2 regions of the Ruegeria sp. YTSA108 genome follow, and region 1 is predicted to be linked to the other one. Evidence: riboswitches for the same ligand, from Rfam matches in the RefSeq annotation. Region 1 holds a riboswitch; the other holds the start of a gene.

Region 1 (7,499 bases):
CACTGCTTGACCGTTAAACCTTGAACGGTTTTTGCCAACACACGTGCCTTGAAGGCTTCTAGCTCATCGTGAACAATACGATCCATTTTCGCATAGTTCGTATCTAGACGGTAAGTAAACCCGCCAAGAAGCTCTCTGAGTTTCGCTTGATATTCAGGTGTGGGTTCGTACTTGTGCCCATTCGTTCCCCACGAATTCACCATTGCTTTCGCCTTAGCGATATCAGCTGGGTCTTTGTTCTGCAGCTTGTAACCGTTGGTATTTGTTTGCTGCAAGTTGCGAGTTCTGTCGCTAGTGTCCTCTGGTTCCAAAACAAGATAATCAGGAGGATTATGGTAGTGAGTGTCACGTGCTTTCGCTACTGATGCCCCAGATACCACTACGACATCCAAAATATATGGCTTTCCAAACAAGATGTATTCAGGCAGCCACGCCAACATGCATACATATGTGTTGTCATCCTTGAAATGGTTTTGTGAATCCTTGAAGCGAGCCGTTATTTCTGTTGCCAGAGGAAACCACGCTTTAATCTCAAAACCAGGCGTAGGCGTCACACCCTCAAAGATCGTGTCTGGAAATCCTGGATCTTGCCTCTTCCACTCTCCTTTTCCTCTGTATTCTTCTTGATCATTCAAAAATTCAACTGTGTTGAATTCGATCATATTTCCTAACAAGGGAGAAAGTTTAGAGATCACTTTGGACAAGTTCACAGCGGCATCAGGTGTGATTGGCTTAGATACAGTGAGCAAGTCAAAAACGTGACCACTTAGTTCATGCAGATGGGCGGTTGCTGTCTGAATAACGTCTTGAGTTTTAATTTTATCTTGCATCTTGATGGCCTTCACTGTCGCGAGACACAACTAAAAATTGCGCCACACTTTACCTAGACCACTGGATACCATAAGGAAATATACAATTTCATCCGCTTACAAACCGCTATTATCAACCTATGGTGACCACCCCAAAGAACCTTCAGCCCACCAACCTTTAAATTATGAAAAAATGACAAATTTGGTGAACAAAATGCCAACAAAGATCACCAACTTCGAACAGAAAATGCTCACTAACCAAGAGTACCCAAACTATCAATTTGAACTGACGTTAGTACCACCAAATCTTGATGAGAATGACATCATTCGTCATACAATTTTTGATGACCGTTCAATTGACGTTGATTGCAGTTACGGGTCAGTGTGGCTACGCGTAACTTTACGCTCTAACCCAAGCAAATTTGTAGCTCAGGCGACCTTTGGCGTCAGTTCAACGTCTGTAGTTTGCGACTTAGTTGAGGTCGCAGAAGAGTATCGCTTGAAGGGGCTAGGAAGGTACATCTATCGCCTAGTCGAAGACTTGCTGAAAATGCAGATTAAGCCCAGCAACAACTTATTGGATGATGGAAGGGCTTTTTGGGAGCACTGGCGAAATTAGATTGTACACAAAAAGGTATACAACGAAAAATATTACAAATAAATGTTTGATTTTCAATTAATATTCTTGATGTCGATCTCTTGCAAATCCGTGTACACCGGTTCGATTCCGGTACTCGCCTCCAATACTTTCAAACAGTTGCTTCGCATTCGGCTTTTCGAGCCTGCGACATGCCGTCTCGCTACGGCAGTGCTCTGCTGAGTGAAGCTTGACACCGGATTGATCAGAAGGCGGTGGACTCACTGGCTCGGCCGGTAAATTTGACCGCTCTATCGAATCCACGCGATATGCCCTTTGAAGTAACTGGCCCGCGAATCCTTTCGTCTGGATATCTTCGAGGCGCAAAGCCCAAACTCGCCTGCCGTCATTTTGCATGTGGCTGACCAAACATGCCGCTGACAGGCATTGGCAGGTCGCTTTTCCATTCTCGATGATTTCCGTGCGTCTGCCGCGCTTGACAAGCCCCCTGCCCGTGCCGCATGTCCCATCCGTTGGTGTCTGCACATGCAGATGAAAAGGGAATGCGTCAGCGGTCATCCGTCAAACGCAGCCGCCCCCGCGACCGTGACCGGAGAGGGTGCCCAAAGCCACTGGCCAGACAGGCCGGGAAGGCGGGACATCTGCCAGAGGCCAGCCTCTGACATCCGCAAGCCGGGAGACCTGCCAACATCCGAAGTTGAAACCGGACGGGGTGATCCGGTGTCGGGCCCATGTCGCAATACGTGGCCCGCATGAAACCCCGTCCCCCGCGAAGAGGATTTGGGGGGATGAGAGACATGACCGAGACCACACCTGTTGAACTGCTGGTGTGCACGACCTGCCGCCGCGGCCTGCCCGTCGAGAATGATGCAGATCGTCCTGGGGCGTTGCTGCACAAGGCGTTGGAGCAGGCAGAACTTCCTGATGGCGTCACTTTGAAGGCAGTAGAATGCCTTTCAAATTGCGATCAGGGCTGCTCGATTGTGCTGCGTGGCGGACCCGAACGTTGGACCTTTGTCTATGAGCATCTCGATGAAACCGATCATGTCGAGACCATTGTTGAAGGTGCGACCAAATATCTCGAGACCCAAGATGGCCTCGTTAAATGGCGCGAACGTCCTGAACATTTCCGCAAAAACTGTGCGGCCCGCATTCCCCCGATTGGAGCTTAGATATGAGCAATCTCGAAAAACTGCCCGTCACTGTGATCACCGGCTTTCTGGGCTCGGGAAAGACCACGCTGGTGCGTCATCTGATGCAGAACCCGCAGGGCAAGCGCCTGGCCGTTGTGGTCAACGAGTTTGGAGATGTTGGCGTCGATGGCGATATCCTCAAATCCTGCGCGATCCCCGATTGCCCGGCGGAAAACATTATGGAATTGGCCAATGGATGCATCTGCTGCACCGTGGCAGATGATTTCATCCCGACCATCGAGGCGCTGATGGCGCTAGAGCCGCGCCCCGATCACATTCTGATCGAAACCTCTGGCTTGGCCCTGCCCAAGCCGCTGCTGAAAGCGTTCGACTGGCCGGATATCCGCTCGAAAATCACCGTGGATGGCGTAATTGCTCTGGCCGATGCCGAAGCTGTGGCCGCCGGTCGCTTTGCCCCGAATGTCGCTGCGGTGGATGCCCAGCGCCTGGCCGATGACTCGATTGATCACGAAACGCCGCTATCCGAGGTGTTCGAGGACCAGATCTCCTGCGCCGACATCATTCTGCTGACCAAGCCTGATCTTGCTGGCCCCGAGGGGGTCGCCAAGGCCAAGGAAATCATCGCGGCAGAGGCTCCGCGCCCGCTGCCCGTGGTCGAAGTGGCCGAAGGCGCTGTGGATGTACGTGTTGTGCTGGGGCTTGAGGCCGCTGCTGAAGATGACATGGAGGCACGTCCCAGCCATCACGATGGCCACCACGATCACGAGCATGATGATTTCGAAAGCATCATTGTCGAGCTGCCGGAACAGACCGATCCGGCCCAGCTGGTCGCCAATATCGAACGTCTGGCGAATGAACTGAACATCCTGCGGGTCAAAGGCTATGCCGCTGTTACCGGCAAACCCATGCGCCTTTTGGTGCAGGCAGTCGGGGCCCGTGTGCGTCATCAGTACGACCGCCCGTGGGAGCCAGGTGAAGAGCGTCGCTCGCGTCTGGTGGTCATCGCCGAGCATGACGACATCAAAGAGGCTGAAATCCGCGAAATCCTCGTGGGTGTAACCGAGGCCGCCGAGTAAGCCATGCACGTCGTCTTCCGCGAAAGCCACGGGTTAGAGGAAACGGAGACCCCAACCGATCTGGGCCAGAGCCCGGCGGATCTGGTGGTGCTGTCCTTTTCCGACAGTGATCTTGGCGCTTTCGCGGCAGGCTGGCATCGTGGTGGTGGACCCGAAGGCCGGATGCCGACCCTGCGGCTGGCCAATCTAACGGCGCTGAAGCACCCGCTTTCTGTCGACACCTATGTCGAGCAGACGCTGGAGGGCGCCAAAGGCATTCTGATCCGCCTGATCGGTGGCGTGCCCTACTGGTCCTACGGATTGCAGCAGGTTCTGGCACTGGCCCACGCCAAAGGCATCGCTGTGGCAGTCCTGCCGGCGGATGGACGTGAAGATACGCGCCTGGATGACTATTCTACCCTGCCCGTTTCAACCCTGCGGCGGCTGGCGCATCTTTGCGACACAGGCGGTGAGGTCGCAGCGCAGGCTGCGCTGGCGCAAATGGCACTGGCCGCGGGGCTTTATTCTGGCCCGGTGATGGGGGCCAAGACGATCCCGGAATGTGGCGTATGGTGCCCGGATCGCGGTGTGATCCCGGCGGATACCGCATTCGCCGGTGATGCCAAGCGCATCCTCGTGACCTTCTATCGCGCCTATCTGACCTCGGCAGACACTGCCCCGGTCGCGGCCCTGATCCACCGTCTGCGTGCGCGTGGGTTTCAGGCTGTTGGCCTATTTGCGCCGTCGCTCAAAGCCCCTACCGCCGCTGACTGGCTGCGCGAACAGGTCGTAGCGCTGGCCCCCTCGGCAATCATCAACGCCACCTCCTTTTCGGGCAAAGGCGCCTCGGGAACGTCCCCGCTGGACGCCGCCAATGTGCCGGTATTTCAGGTCGCCTTGTCCACCGCACGCCGCAAGGCTTGGGTCGATGCGGAACGCGGGCTGTCCCCCGCCGACCTCGCAATGCATGTGGTCCTGCCCGAGGTGGATGGCCGCATTTCGGCGGGCATCGCTTCGTTCAAGGAACCGGGCAAGCGCGACCCGTATCTGGAATATTCCCGTTTTGCCCACCGCCCCGAGCCGGAACGGGTTGAGGCGATCATTGATCGGGTGGACGGCTGGCTGCGCCTAAGCGACAAACCTAAGCCAGATCAGGTCCCAGCGTTGGTGCTGTCGACTTATCCCGGCAAGGACTGGCAGATGGCCCATGCGGTTGGCCTGGATGCGCTGGCCTCGGCCGAGGCGATGCTGTCTGATCTGCAGGCCGAAGGCTATGACACCGCACCTGGCGCGCCGATTGCCGAGACGCTTCTGGATGCGCGACTGTCTTGGCCGCTCGCGGCCTATCAGACCGCGCTGGAAGACTTGCCGGAACAGTTGCAAACGGATCTGCAATCCATCTGGGGCAAGCCTGAGGACGACCCGGTTTTTGCCGATGGTGCGTTCAACTTTACCGCCTTGAACCGGGGCAAGACACTGATCGCGCTGCAACCGGAACGCGGCACGCCCGAGCTGCGCGATGACGACTATCACGATCTTTCGCGCACCCCGCGCCACAGCTATGTTGCCTTCTATCTCTGGCTGCGTAAGGGGCATGGCGCGGATGCGCTGATCCATATCGGCGCGCATGGCACGTTGGAATGGCTGCCAGGCAAATCGGTCGCCCTGTCCCAAAACTGCTGGCCTGAGGCGTTGGTCCGAGATCTGCCGGTGATCTACCCCTTTATCGTGAATGACCCCGGCGAGGCCGCACAGGCCAAGCGCCGGATCGGCGCGGTTACACTGGGCCATATCCCGCCCCCGATGCGAACAAGTGACACGCCGGACCGTATGGTGCGGCTGGAATCCCTGCTGGACGAATTCTCGAACGCCGACGGGCTGGACCCCAAACGCCGCGACCGACTACAAGAAGACATACGGGATGAGGCGCAGGCCATTGGTCTGGAAAGCGATCTGGGTCTGAATCAGGCAACCTGTACCGCCGAAGCGATCACCCGTATCGACCGATTTGTCTGCGACATCAAAGAAAGCCAGTTCGGCGACGGCTTGCACGTCTTTGGCCGCGTCCCCGAAGTGACCGGCAATTTTGATGCCACGCCTTCGGCGCATGCGGAACGTCAATCACTTTTGGACGCACTGGCCGGGAAACGGATCGAGGCTGGCCCGTCTGGCTCACCCTATCGCGGGCGCTCGGACGTGCTGCCGACAGGGCGAAATCTTTACACCACCGATCCGCGTTCGGTTCCAACACGCGCGGCCTATACCCAAGGTGTCAAACTGGCCGAGGAACTAGTGCGGCGGCATCTGCAGGAAGAAGGCGATTACCCCAAGGGGCTGATTGTCGACCTCTGGGGCTCGGCCACGATGCGCACTGCGGGTGAAGAATTCGCCATGGCGCTTCACCTGCTGGGTGTGAAACCGGTTTGGGACAAGGGGTCGGAGCGGGTTTCCGGTATCGAGGTGCTGCCAATCACTGATCTCAGCCGTCCACGGCTAGACGTGACCTTGCGTGTCTCGGGCCTGTTCCGCGATGTATTCCCGACGCTTTCTGCGCTGTATGGCCAGGCAGTGCGAGCATTGTGTGAACGGGACGAGGCAGCAGACTGGAACCCATATGCCGGGCAGGCACCGGCCGCCCGTGTCTATGGCCCCGCCCCCGGCAGCTATGGCCTGAACATGACGCAGCTATCCGAAATCTATACGGACGAAGCGCGGGCACAGGCCGGTCAGGCTTGGCTGGATGCCAGTTCCTTTGCGCTTGAGGGCGAGCAAATTGCACGGGATGTCGATGGTATTACCCAACGCGTTGCCCACGCCGATAGCTTTGTTCACCTTCAGGACCTGACCGAAACCGATCTGCTGTTGGCCAATGACTATGCCACGCATGAGGCCGGTTTTGCCGCCGCCAAGAAAGTCACTGGCGGTACTGCGCAGCTGTACCATCTGGACAATACCAACCCAGACATCCCCCGCGCCCGAACCCTGTCTGAGGAAATCAGCCGCGTTGTCCACGCGCGCGCGGCTAATCCTGACTGGATCGCAGGAATGCAACGGCACGGATTCCGCGGCGCCGCCGAGATCGCGGCAACGCTGGATCATATGGCAAGCTTTGCCCATCTGTCGGGAACCGTTGCACCGCATCTGTTTGACATCTACCACGATGCCACACTGGGTAACGCCGAGGTTGATGCCTTTCTGCAAGAGAAGAACCCACGGGCGCATCAGGCCATGCAGGATCGGTTCCGTGCGCTGCTCGAGGCTGGCCTGTGGAACACGCGCCGAAACTCGATCCGAGCCGATCTGGAGGGGTTGGGATGAGTGCACCGATCGTTCAGGGCTGGTGCCCCAGCGCCCATCGCCCGATGATGTCGGGGGACGGGTTGGTCGTGCGGGTTCGGCCGCGGCTGGCGCGCCTTGAGGCTGCGCAGATGTTAGGCCTGTGCGAACTTGCCGACCGGTTTGGCAATGGCACAATTGACCTGACCAACCGCGCCAATCTGCAACTGCGCGGTGTGGCCGAGGCCGATCACCAACCTTTGCTAGAAGAACTCGCTGCGCTGAACCTTTTGGATGCGGAACCGGGTATCGAGGTGCGGCGCAATATTCTGGTGACGCCGCTCTACCAATCCGGCGATCTTACCGCACGACTGACGCAGGAACTGATCGACCGGTTGGGTGAATTGCCGTCGCTACCAGCCAAGTTTGGGTTTGCCATCGACACCGGACCAAATCGCCTGTTGGTCGGGGATTCGGCGGATATCCGGCTGGAGACAGGCCCCGACGGGCTGATCCTACGCGCTGATGGCGCCGAAACAGGGCGTCGCGTGACCGAAAAAATCGCCATCGACCACCTGATCGCGCTGGCCGAATGGTTCGCGGATCA
Region 2 (7,499 bases), on a different contig from region 1:
GGAATTGCGTTTCGGTTTTACTTCGGAATGGAACGCGCGCATGTTTCCCTATTGGCGTGCGGCTGCCCGCCAGAGTTTCTTTCGCGCATCGCCCGGCTCTAGATGCGCGTATTCACCGCCGGAAAACTTGGGCCAGTCCAGAGCCAGTCCAAGTTTAACCAATTCTGCGGCGACATCAGTACCATCTGGAAGCGTGCACTTGGCGACGATCCGATCGTAGGAAACCTCTTCTTTGATTTCGGCTGTGATCACCATGCCTTTGCACATCTTGATCAGCGCAAACTTGGATTTCTTGCCCCAGGGATGCTCAAGCTCGGGCGCATCGATTCCGGCAACCCTGATCTTGGTGCCGCTTATCACGATCGTGTCGCCGTCGATTACGTGGCACTTGCCTTTGAGAGTCCGTGTGGTTGGATAAGCCGAGGGCGGCTGCTTTGACGGAACCGGTCGTGCTCCGGTGATCGCAGGTCGTTTAGTTGGTTGGAAGGGCACCACCCTGGATCGTTTGCGCGATGATCCGAACAGGGCCTTCAATATATATCTCAACATATGAAAAACGCATTCTAAATCTGCTTAATCGATGCGTAGAATGTTAGGCTGGATACAGTATTTGTGTAAACTTGATATTTGAATTCGACCAAGTGTCGAAGCTCAACTACAACTCCTTCCGCGCCCTCAGCGCCGCCGTAATCGTCCCGTCATCCAGGTAGTCCAACTCGCCGCCAATCGGCACGCCCTGCGCCAGCGAGGTCAGGCGCACCTGCCCGTCCAGTTGATCGGCTATATAGTGCGCGGTGGTCTGGCCATCGACAGTGGCGTTCAGCGCCAGAATGACTTCGGTGATCCCCTCGGCTGTGACCCGATCCTTGAGGCGAGGAATGCGCAGCTCATCCGGGCCGACTCCATCTAATGCCGACAAGGTGCCGCCCAGCACGTGATAGCGGCCTTTGAAAACCGCTGCGCGTTCCATCGCCCAAAGGTCGGCGACGTCTTCGACGACGCACAGCTCTCCGGTCGCGCGGACTTCGCTATCGCAGATGTCGCAGATATCCGAAGTGCCTACATTGCCGCAATTCAGGCACTCACGGGCAGTGATGGCAACCTGTTGCATCGCGTCCGCAAGCGGTGTCAGCAGAAGGGCGCGTTTGCGGATCAGATGCAGCACTGCGCGACGGGCCGAACGTGGGCCGAGGCCTGGCAGTTTGGCCATCAGGTCGATCAGATTGTCGATATCGCTGTTCGAACTCACTGCGCTTGCTCCTGCATAAGGGCCGGGCAGTTGGGCCCGGCCGGTATTTCGTCTGGAGTGCCTATCAGAACGGCAGCTTGATGTCTGCGGGCAGGCCCATACCTTCGGTCAGCTTAGCCATCTCAGCCTGCGACCGTTCTGCGGCCTTGGCCTGAGCATCTTTGACGGCGGCCAGGATCAGATCTTCGACCACTTCCTTGTCGTCGCCGTTAAAGATTGACGGGTCGATATCGAGACCTTTCAGCTCTCCCTTGGCCGTGGCTGTTGCCTTGACCAGCCCTGCACCGGATTCGCCGACAACCATGATGGTATTCAGCTCTTCCTGCATATCCGTCATCTTGGTCTGTAGATCCTGCGCGGATTTCATCATCTTGGCCATGTCACCCAGGCCGCCGAGTCCTTTGAGCATCGGTATTCTCCTAATATCCGGTTTGACGCCTAAATACGGGCGCGGTCGGCGCGGCACAAGGGCCGAGCTGGCTCCCGCCCGTCGTCAAGGCCTTTGGCAAGACCTTTCCTCTCGTTGGGCCCGGGAGGTTTCCTGTTGGGTAAGGCGGGACGGTTTCAGTCTTCCTCGAACGGGTCCCATTCGTCTTCGACCTCGGGCAGCGCCTCGGTTTCCACCTTGGCGGCACGTTCTTCCGGTGTTTCAATCCGCTTGATGCGTGCCTTCGGAAATTGCATGAGCACCGCCTGAACCAATGGGTGTTTCTCAGCCTCTGCTTTCAACGCCAGCTCGGCGGCGTCTCGAATCTCGGCGATGGTCGCAACCTCACCATCGGCTACAATCGACACAGCCCAGCGGTTGCCAGTCCATCGTTGCAGCGACGAACCCAGTCTCGCTGCCAGATCTGTGGGTGCGTTCTGTGTCGGGGTGAATTCGATCCGCCCCGGTTGGTAAGAAACCAGCCGCACCCCGTTTTCGACCTCGACCAGAAGTTTCACATCCCGATTGGTGCGGATCAATTCAACCACGTGGTCAAAACTCGGATACCGTGCCAGCGCCGATTGGATATCATGGGCCAGAGCGGCCGACGGCGCGCCGGCGGGGCTGCTAGTTGCGGATACGTAAGAAGATGATGCCGCTGGTACCGGAGCCTGAGAGGGCACGGCCATACCACCGCCAGGACCGCCATTCGGAGGCGGAGGCGGGTTGTCCTGCAGGCGCTTGATCAGCTCTTCGGGGCTGGGCAAGTCGGCAACATGGGTCAGGCGGATAACGGCCATTTCAGCAGCCATCATGGCATTTGGCGCGGCCGATACCTCTTCCAGCGCTTTCAGCAACATCTGCCACATCCGGGTCAAAACGCGCATTGGCAGGGCCTCGGCCATTTGCTGACCACGGGCACGTTCATCAGGGGAAACCGTCGGGTCCTCGGCTGCGTCTGGCGTGATCTTTACAACCGAAACCCAGTGCGTGATTTCGGCCAGGTCACGCAGCACGGATAGCGGATCGGCCCCTTCGGCATATTGCCCGCCCAATTCAGTCAGCGCGCTTGCTGCATCCCCTCGCAGGATCATTTCCATCAAGTCCAATACCCGGCCCCGGTCGGCCAGACCCAGCATCGCGCGCACTTGATCTGCGCTGGTTTCACCGGCCCCATGGCTGATTGCCTGATCCAGCAGCGATGTTGCGTCGCGCGCCGACCCTTCGGCCGCGCGGGTGATCAGCGCCAGGGCATCCTCCGCGATCTGCGCCTTCTCAGCCGCTGCAATCTTATTGAGCAGGCCAATCATGTCCTCGGGTTCGATCCGGCGCAGGTCAAATCGTTGGCACCGCGACAGAACAGTCACCGGGACTTTGCGGATTTCGGTCGTGGCAAAGATGAACTTCACATGCGCAGGAGGTTCTTCCAACGTCTTGAGCAGCGCGTTGAACGCGCTGGTCGAAAGCATGTGAACTTCGTCGATGATGTAGATCTTATAGCGCGCACTGGCGGCACGATAGCGCACCGAGTCGATGATTTCGCGAATGTCATTTACGCCGGTGCGGCTGGCGGCGTCCATCTCCATCACATCGACATGGCGGCCTTCCATGATGGCGACGCAATGTTCGCACTGGCCGCAAGGTTCGGTCGTGGGCTTGCCTTGCCCATCAGGACCGATGCAGTTCATGCCCTTGGCGATGATCCGGGCCGTGGTCGTCTTACCGGTGCCGCGGATGCCAGTCATGATGAAGGCTTGCGCAATCCGGTCGGCCTCGAACGCGTTTTTCAGCGTGCGCACCATTGCGTTCTGACCGACGAGGTCAGCAAAAGTTTCCGGGCGGTATTTCCGCGCGAGAACCTGATAGGCGGGGCTGGGCGTGTCGGTCATGTCTGCTCTGTTGGATTCGTGTCAGGTTTGCAGCGTAGAGACCCCCGCCGTCCGCGTCCACCGCGCGCGAAAAGGAATTTCGTTTTGGCAAGTTGTATCAGAGCCGGTAAATCATGAGGGGCTTTAGCCCCATGTGGTGATGCAGGAAAAGGAGCTGTGTTGGAGAGTTTTGCAATTCACCCTCTTGGATTGGGTAAAGGGCAGATCGCTCTGTGCCCACTGCCGGGTGTCACGGGCGATTATGCTGGGGATTTCGCAGTAATCCGGGATTGGGCGCCGGACCTGGTCATCTCGATGACTACTCTGGATGAGTTCCAGCATTCCGGCGCGCGTTCATTCGAGGCGGACCTGCAGTGCGAACGGATTGCCTGGGTCCACCTTCCGGTCTCCGATTTCGGCGCCCCCACGCCTGAGGTTGAGGCGCTTTGGCCGCAAGCCAGCGCCGCCGCCCAACATGTCCTTGCCAGTGGCGGCAAGGTGCTGGTGCATTGCCGCGGTGGGTGCGGACGCTCGGGGATGGTTGTGATGCGGCTAATGGTGGAATGCGGCGAAGCGCCTGACCAAGCGCTTCGGCGGTTGCGTGCAGTGCGGCCCTGCGCGGTGGAAACCGACGCGCAAAAGGACTGGGCCGGGTTGCCGGCCCGAACCCTTCCCTGAATCAGGCAGACACTTGATACGGAATACTGTCGCTGCGCGGCGGCAGGATCGATACGTCGAGCATCGCACAGGGTGGTTCTGACAGAAAACCAGCGGATTTCTGGATGAACTCCGGCCCGAACATCATGTCGCCATAGGCGTCCAGCTTTTCTGTCGGCGTGTCTGTGCTGGTGCCGCAATAGACCCTGATCTGTTCTGATTGGGCCCGAAAACGGGCCGTGCAGCCTTCGGTGCAATGGGTCAGATCGCTGGTACCTTCGACCTCGAATGTTTTGGATGTCGCAGGCCTTGCCGTCGCCATCGCCTCGGCCATGGCGCGTGCCATTCGGGCAAGGGCGGGGCAGGGTTTCCCGGTCCTCTGACAGACGGTTGCGGTGAATTCGTGTGTTTTTGTCTTCCAGATCATAATGCGCCCTCCGCGCGCAGGACGAAGGGTGAGGATCAGGTTTGACAGCGCGCTGACGACCTGCCCGGACACCCCGCCCGAGTTTCGGTTTCGATACGATGGCAGGTCTCCTGACTTGCGGGTCGTCGCTTTGCCGACCTTCCCAGCCCTGGGGCCAGTGGTATTTCGGCATTGCTCACCGCTTACAGTTGCGGGGGCAGTCGCGGAGTTGGCCCTTTCCGGCATCGCCGGGGCAGACCGCACCGTGTTCCCTTTTCATCCCGCCCCATTTCCGGGGCAAGAACCATCACCACATCGCTAGCGGCTATGCAGACCCCGAGTCAAGCCACCTGTTGGGGTTCAAACCGGACGTTTGGTCATCTTGATGAAATCTTGACTCTGGTGGCCGAAATCGGGCCGATTGTTGAGTGAACCGAGTAGTTCAGAATTTGTCGGAAGCGCCATGCTTGATACCACGCCCTGCGTCCAGACTAAGGACTTTGATTTTGCCTCAGGCTCTGCCAGCCTGTCGGCGCGGCTGTATCTGCCTGAAACCGAGCCGAAGGTCGCCGTGGTGATTCACAGCGCAACTGCAGTGCCGCGCGAATATTACCAGCATTTTGCCCGTTGGCTGGCCGCCGAACAGGGTATGGCCTGTCTGACCTATGACTACAGCGATTTCGGGCATTCGCTGCGCGACAAACTCAAAACCTCTGAGGTGACCATGGCGGATTGGGCCTTGGTCGACATGCCCGCCGCACGGGCTGAGATGCGCAGGCGGTTCCCGGACGCTTTGCAGTGGAGCATCGGTCATTCCCTTGGCGGCTTGCTGGGGCCGGTGCAGCCAGACATTGATCAGATCGACCGGATGATCTGTGTATGTTCGGGGCTGGTTACTCTGTCCGACCATCCCTGGCCCTATCGCGGGCTGGCGTGGATGTTCTGGCATGTGCATGGGCGTCTGGCAGTGAATGCGCTGGGCTATCTGCCGGGCAAAGCGGTGGGGATCGGTGCCGATTTGCCTGGTCCGGTCTATTGGCAATGGCGTAGCTGGTGCACGGCGCCGCAGAATTATGTGCCGCAGATCGGTGACGCTCTGCCCGAAGCGAGATGGGCGCAATCGAATACGCCGGTGGACCTGTTCACCTTCGAGGACGACCAGATGGTGCCGCCAGACGCTGTCTGGCGGCTTGCCGATCTGTATGGACCAAAGGCGCGGCGACATCTGTTGTCTCCGAATGAATTCGGAGCGCCTGAGATCGGTCATATTGGCGCTTTTGCCCGCAGAAACCGGGCGGTTTGGCCCCGGTTGATTGCCTGAAAACGAGGCGCCTTTCTGTCACGCTCAGTGTCTGCTGCGGGACTTTTTGTCATTCATGACGGATCGCACCATTTTGCCAAAGGCTTTGTCACGTGCCCGTGACTGCGCGAGGGTTTCGGAATTCCTCTGATCTTCGCGCCGAAGCTTGTGCCAGCGCGCCAGCCGGTCGGGCTCAAGCACGCCATTGGCAATCGCCTCCTGCACAGCACAACCGGGTTCGGCCTGGTGCTGGCAATCTGAGAACCGGCACCTTGCAGCCAATTCAAGAAGGTCTGAGAAAACCTCATCCACGCCGTCTTGGGCTTCCATCAAACGCAGGGCGCGCATTCCTGGCGTATCAATCAGCCACCCCCCGTTTCGCATCGGGTGAAGCGCACGATGGGTCGTGGTGTGGCGACCCCGTGCGTCATCCTCGCGGATCCCCGCCGTTGTCCCGGCCTGACCAGTCATGGCGTTCGCCAATGTGGTTTTGCCGACACCGGATGAGCCGACCAAAGCAGCAGTTTGCCCGGCAGGGCACCAGGACAGGATCGGATCAATCTCTGACGCCTCCAGCGCGTTGACGGTTAGAACGGTCAGAAACCGAACCAGCGAACTGGCCTGACTGGCATAGCTCTCTGGGTCAGGGCAGCTGTCGGCCTTGGTCAGGACAACAACCGGATAGCACCCGGCCTGATGCGCCAGTGCCAGATAACGTTCAAGCCGGGCCAGATTGAAATCGGCATTGCAGGAACTGACGATATACAGCACGTCCACATTCGCCGCGATCAGCTGAACCTGCGCACCGGTGCCTGCGGCCCGGCGTTGCAAGAGGCTTTTGCGCTCCAAAAGATGCCGAATGCGGTTTTGATCATCCGCAAGGACCCAATCGCCAACCGCAAATTCGCCGGTTGATCGGTCAGGGGTCAGATCAGATGTGCCGCCAAGCGCATTCAGGCCGATCAGGCGATCACGATGGACGGCGTTGATGCGATGCGGTGTGCAGGTAGGGTTCACAGCATGTTGGGCTGCAAAATGAGAGGACCATCCCAGGTCCGAAAGTGTTTTGGACATTGTTCTGCCTGTGTTCAGATACAGGAAACCATCAGGGTGGCAGACGCGCACCCATCGGTAACATGTTCAGGCAAGAGCGGGTGTTAGTCCCGGAAACGCTCTGCCCGAAGGGTCATTGCTACAATCATAAAGTCCCTCCTGCGGCAGTCGTTGCGCGTAAGTGAGAGGTTGGACATCGACCCAAGCGGGGCTCGTTGTGGCTGCTTCCTTCCGGATCTGACCAGGTTGGCGAGGCGCTCGCCCGCGCCAACCTCTCGAGGGTGGATATAGGCAGTTGGCCGGAAAAACACAACCCGTCAGAAGGTCAGAAGAATCCGTAAAAAGCCATTTTCGTCGGTTCCAAGGACTTGTGGATCAAATTCCTGAATGTCCTGCAGATGTCGGTGGGCATTTGGACCGGTGCGTAAGATCGCCTGCGTACCAGTGTTACTGGTGATTCTGAAGGGTTCCTGGGCCTCTTCCAGCGGATCGCTGACCAAGGTGCCTGACAGATAATCCAGCAGGGCTTGCTGGACCGG

The links. A riboswitch is a leader RNA that binds a small molecule or an ion and turns the genes downstream of it on or off. The one in region 1 is predicted to bind cobalamin.
Region 2: another riboswitch for cobalamin. It lies ahead of AC2FHW_RS09365 (hypothetical protein); the one in region 1 lies ahead of AC2FHW_RS03360 (DUF1636 family protein).

The regions. Positions count from the first base shown of each region.
Region 1 is NZ_JBXWND010000002.1:64,883-72,381, reverse strand. It holds gene AC2FHW_RS03375 (hypothetical protein) at 1-830, opposite strand, end outside; gene AC2FHW_RS03370 (hypothetical protein) at 868-1,428, shown strand; tRNA gene AC2FHW_RS03365 (tRNA-Glu) at 1,418-1,552, shown strand; cobalamin riboswitch at 1,904-2,110, shown strand; gene AC2FHW_RS03360 (DUF1636 family protein) at 2,205-2,579, shown strand; gene cobW (cobalamin biosynthesis protein CobW) at 2,582-3,637, shown strand; gene cobN (cobaltochelatase subunit CobN) at 3,641-6,934, shown strand; gene cobG (precorrin-3B synthase) at 6,931-7,499, shown strand, end outside.
Region 2 is NZ_JBXWND010000005.1:125,507-133,005, reverse strand. It holds gene AC2FHW_RS09390 (thermonuclease family protein) at 49-492, opposite strand; gene recR (recombination mediator RecR) at 656-1,249, opposite strand; gene AC2FHW_RS09380 (YbaB/EbfC family nucleoid-associated protein) at 1,314-1,658, opposite strand; gene AC2FHW_RS09375 (DNA polymerase III subunit gamma/tau) at 1,814-3,565, opposite strand; gene AC2FHW_RS09370 (protein-tyrosine phosphatase family protein) at 3,722-4,222, shown strand; gene AC2FHW_RS09365 (hypothetical protein) at 4,224-4,628, opposite strand; cobalamin riboswitch at 4,712-4,931, opposite strand; gene AC2FHW_RS09360 (alpha/beta hydrolase family protein) at 5,071-5,928, shown strand; gene rsgA (ribosome small subunit-dependent GTPase A) at 5,953-6,981, opposite strand; RNA gene ffs (signal recognition particle sRNA small type) at 7,140-7,238, opposite strand; gene AC2FHW_RS09345 (5'-nucleotidase C-terminal domain-containing protein) at 7,278-7,499, opposite strand, start outside.